2 regions of the Nocardiopsis sp. NPDC050513 genome follow, and region 2 is predicted to be linked to the other one. Evidence: riboswitches for the same ligand, from Rfam matches in the RefSeq annotation. Region 2 holds a riboswitch; the other holds the start of a gene.

Region 1 (2,191 bases), on a different contig from region 2:
CTCCGGGCCCAGCGCGTCGAGGCGGGCGCGCACCCGGGCGTCGGTGAACGCGGGGCCGGCGCCCCTGGACTCCCGGCCCGTGTGCTCGGCATCGGCGCCCTCGGACAGGACGCGGCCCAGCAGTGCGACCTCCTCGGCCTTCTGCTTGGCGAAGGCCAGGGCCGCGCGCAGCTCGGGGTCGAGGGAGGTCTCGGCGTCCAGGTCGATCGGCGCGTGCAGCAGCGAGCAGGAGGTGCTCACGGTCAGTTCGTCGGTGAGGGCGAGGAGGGTGCCGAGGGTGGCCACCGCCGCGGGGATGTCGGTCCGCCAGACGTTGCGGCCCTCGACGACACCCGCGACCAGGCGGGTCCCCCCCAGCCCGGAGACCTTGACCAGGTCGTCGACGCCCTCGGAGTCGGTCACCAGGTCCAGGCCGACCGCCTCGACCGGCGAGTCCTTGAGCACGCGCAGCGCGGCGGCGCCGATGGAGCCGAAGTAGGTCGAGACCAGCAGGGAGGGACGGTCGGTGAGCCCGCCCAGGCGCTGGTAGACGCGCTCCAGGTGGCCGACGGCGGCGCGGCCCTCGTCGGTGGCCAGGATCGGCTCGTCCAGCTGCACCTCGGTGGCGCCGGCCGCCCTGAGGTCGGCCAGAAGGCGCGCGTAGGCGTCCAGGAGCTGGTCGAGCAGCTCGATCGGCGACCAGCCCTCGGGCGCGTCGTCCGCGGCCTTGGCCAGGAGGAGGAAGGTCAACGGACCGACGAGGACCGGACGGGTGCGGTAGCCCGCCTCCGCCGCCTCGCGGAACTCGGCGACCGGCTTGTCGCCGACCAGGCGGGGACGGGTGCTCGGCGAGAGCTCGGGGACCAGGTAGTGGTAGTTGGTGTCGAACCACTTGGTCATCTCCAGGGGCGGCGCGCCCTGCACGCCCCGGGCGAGGGCGAAGTAGCGGCGCAGCTGCTCGTCCCGGTCCTCCGCGGTCGCCGGGGAGGCGAAGCGGGACGGCACCAGGTCGAAGAGGACCGCCGTGTCGAGCACGTGGTCGTAGTAGGAGAACGTGTTGGACGGCAGGTCGTCGACGCCCGCCTCGCGCAGCTGGGCGTAGACGCCCTCGCGCAGGTCGGCGGCGACCGCGTCCAGGTCCTGGGCGCTCGTGCGGCCCTTCCAGTAGGACTCGCTGGCGCGCTTGAGTTCGCGGCGCGGGCCGATCCTGGGGTAGCCGTGCACCGTGGAGCGCACGGCCGCCTTCGCGGCCGGTGGCGTGGTCATGAAGCTTCTCTCCCTCGTCGAAAGCCGGGTTCCGACCGCGAGGGGACTCCGAGGGCAGGCCACACCGAGGGGCGCTCCGCGGACACGCACCTGTTCGCCGCCGACCTCGGCCCTCCCTCGGGGCACGGGACCACCGGCGGCACGGGTGCGCCGCCGGGTGGAGGCAGGTCTTCGGACTCGTGGGCACCGCCGGTGCGCGCACCGACGACCTACTGGTCACCGCTTCCCAGATTCCGACCAAACCGACCGGATTACCAGTGCTTCTGGCGACTGTCGTTCCCACATACCGCTGCGGGGCAGTCCCGGATTCCCACCGGGTTCCCTCTTGCGACGCGCACCACACTCTTCCCCGGTGACACCCGGCTCGGAAGTGGAGCGCGTACCTTCCACGCCTGCAAGTATAGGGAGGCCCCCTCACGCCCCTGCACCTGGTGTGGACACCCCATTCCCGCGCGCCACCCCGCCGTGAACCCCTGCCCCGTGGCGCGCGTCACACCCGACATACGCGTTGCGCGGAGACGGCACTCCCCCGCCGTCCCCGCGAACGTTCGTCTGACGATGAACGTGGAGAACCCCTGGTGAACAAAGAGTCCCCTCAGACCATGGCAGCCGATCGTCCCCTCCTCACGATCGTGGTCGCGATGGCGGTGCTGGCGGGGCTGTTGATACTCGCGACCCGATCCACGGCGGCCCCGGGACACCTCGCCGCCGACGGCACGGCGCACGGATCGACGCAGGAGAACGCCTCGCCGCCGGCCACGGGCGAGCCCGACCGGCTGACCGTGGTCGACCCGGCGGACGTGGTCGACGTGGAGGAGACCGCACTGCCCTACGACGGCGGCATCGCCGCGGACGTGACCTATCCGGTCCTGCCCAACGCCGAGCCGCTGACCGACTTCCTCTCGCGCGCCCTCGACACCGACGTGGCCGCCTTCGAGGCGGCCAA
Region 2 (2,191 bases):
CTGCTCGACACGCTGCATGAACAGGTCCGGAACCCAGTTCGCGGTGTTCATGTCGTGGGTGCGGCGGCGCTCGTCGCCGGTGTTCTTGCGGAGGTCGAGGAACTCCTCGATATCGATGTGCCAGGTCTCCAGGTACGCGCAGACCGCGCCCTTGCGCTTGCCGCCCTGGTTGACCGCGACGGCGGTGTCGTTGGCGATCTTCAGGAACGGGACGACGCCCTGGCTCTTGCCGTTGGTACCGCGGATGTGCGAGCCCAGGCCGCGCACCGGCGTCCAGTCGTTGCCCAGCCCGCCGGAGTACTTCGACAGCATCGCGTTGTTGCTGATGCCGTGGAAGATCGACTGGAGGTCGTCGCCGACGGTGGTCAGGAAGCAGGAGGACAGCTGCGCGCGGACCGTGCCCGAGTTGAACAGCGTGGGGGTGGAGGCCATGAAGTCGAACGAGGACAGCAGCTCGTAGAACTCGATCGCGCGGGCGTCCCGGTCGTCCTCGTTGAGGGCCAGGCCCATGGCCACGCGCATGAAGAACGCCTGCGGCAGCTCGTAGCGGACCTCGTCGCTGTGCAGGAAGTAGCGGTCGTAGAGGGTCTGGATGCCGAGGAAGGTGAAGTCCTCGTCCCGCTCGGGGCGCAGGGCGGCGCCCAGGCGCTCCAGGTCGAACGTGGCCAGCGCCGGGTCGAGCTGGCCGAGGTCGATGCCGCGGCCGACGTAGGCGGCCAGGTAGGCCGGGTAGCGGTCGGCCATCTCGGACTGGCTGGCGGCCTGGGGGAAGCCGGCGATGAAGGTGAGGGCCTCGCGGCGGAGCGTGTCCAGCAGCAGGCGGGCGGCCACGTAGGAGTAGTCGGGGTCGACCTCCACGAAGCTGCGGGCGGCCATGACCAGGGCCAACTCCACCTCGGCGTCCGAGATGCCGGGGTAGAAGCCGCGGCGCGCCTCGGTGAGGACCTTGTCCGCCGAAACACCGGTGAGCCGCGCGCAGGCCTCGGTCACGACGTGCTCGATCCGGTCGACGGCGGCGGGGGGCGCACCGTCGTGGGTCGGCTCGGGCCGAACGGATGCGGGCACGGCCTCGACGTCAAGGGTCATACAGCGGCTCCAACCTCGGTAGAAGAGTCCCGGCGGGGAGGGACACGAGAAACACGGCCACGGCACACCGGTGGGCCGACACGCTCAGTGCGCGTGGTCATCGTGACCGGTGGGTCCCGGTGGCCCGCTCTCGAAGCCCCGTCGTCGGCGCACGGTCCGGTGCGCGCCGGTGGCAGGTCCCCGGGCTCGCGGTCGGTCTCCTGAGCGTCGCTCCCCGGGGGTCTCTCGGGGGATCCCAGTACGTGTGCGGAGTCCGATCCCACTCGCCGCTGCGGGCAGTCCCGGATGCGCACCGGGTTCCCTCTTGCCTCACCCTGTCGGGGTGAACCACCAGCGGGACAGATACTACATCTTGGGGATGGGACGTTGGAACACCGCAAGATGATGGCGTGTCATAGATTTTTCCACGGAGGAGACCGCGGCGGAGGGCACACCGGCGGCGTGGTATAGGGCGCGCGAACATGCCCGCTTCGTGGGGTTTTGACCGTCGATTCGGAGGAGTGCGCGACCGCGACCCGACACAGCCTAGGGGCCCGCGGGCGGTGTGACGCACCAGGCGCGTCAGAAAGCTCACGACACGCTCCGAGGGTCGTCTCCGGAGCGCCGGAGGACCGCCCGCGCGCGGCACGGCGTGCTGGTCGGCGCGGGGGTCAGTCGGTGTCCAGCAGGCCGTCCAGGTCGTCCTCTCCCAGCCCCAGGTCAGTGCGGACGCGGAACCGCATCCGCAGGAGCTCGTCGAGGAGGTCGCGCACGTACGGCGAGGCCGCGGCGCCCAGGTGGGCGCGGATCCCGACGGTCGCCCAGCGCTCGGCGCCCGTCAGGTCGTCGTGCGCGTAGAGCACCTCGGCGACGTGGACGTAGGTGGGCAGGCCGAGCACCCCCTCGCTCTCCAGCCGCTTGAGCTGCGCGTAGGCGCGGTCGGTCTCGTCCAGCTGCAGCAGGGCGCCCGCGCTCAGGGCACGCGCGTCGATCACCGTCGGACCGCCGTCGTCGATCGCCCGCTGGTAGGCCGCGCACGCGTGCTCGTACTCCTGGGCGATCTCCCACTGCTCCCCCGCACGCACGAACAGCTCCGCGCGGGTGATCTCGCTCCCTGCGTCGACCC

Evidence for each region. Region 2 has a riboswitch for cobalamin ahead of ACIBFB_RS12885 (ribonucleoside-diphosphate reductase subunit alpha). Riboswitches for the same ligand answer to the same signal wherever they lie in the genome.
Region 1: linked by a shared signal. The riboswitch ahead of metE (5-methyltetrahydropteroyltriglutamate--homocysteine S-methyltransferase) and the one ahead of ACIBFB_RS12885 (ribonucleoside-diphosphate reductase subunit alpha) in region 2 are both predicted to bind cobalamin.

The regions. Positions count from the first base shown of each region.
Region 1 covers NZ_JBITHK010000002.1:86,629-88,819, forward strand. Annotated here, with positions in the region: gene metE (5-methyltetrahydropteroyltriglutamate--homocysteine S-methyltransferase) at 1-1,245, opposite strand, end outside; cobalamin riboswitch at 1,390-1,602, opposite strand; gene ACIBFB_RS03105 (polysaccharide deacetylase family protein) at 1,848-2,191, shown strand, end outside.
Region 2 covers NZ_JBITHK010000006.1:138,722-140,912, forward strand. Annotated here, with positions in the region: gene ACIBFB_RS12885 (ribonucleoside-diphosphate reductase subunit alpha) at 1-1,086, opposite strand, end outside; cobalamin riboswitch at 1,240-1,433, opposite strand; gene ACIBFB_RS12890 (hypothetical protein) at 1,737-2,191, opposite strand, start outside.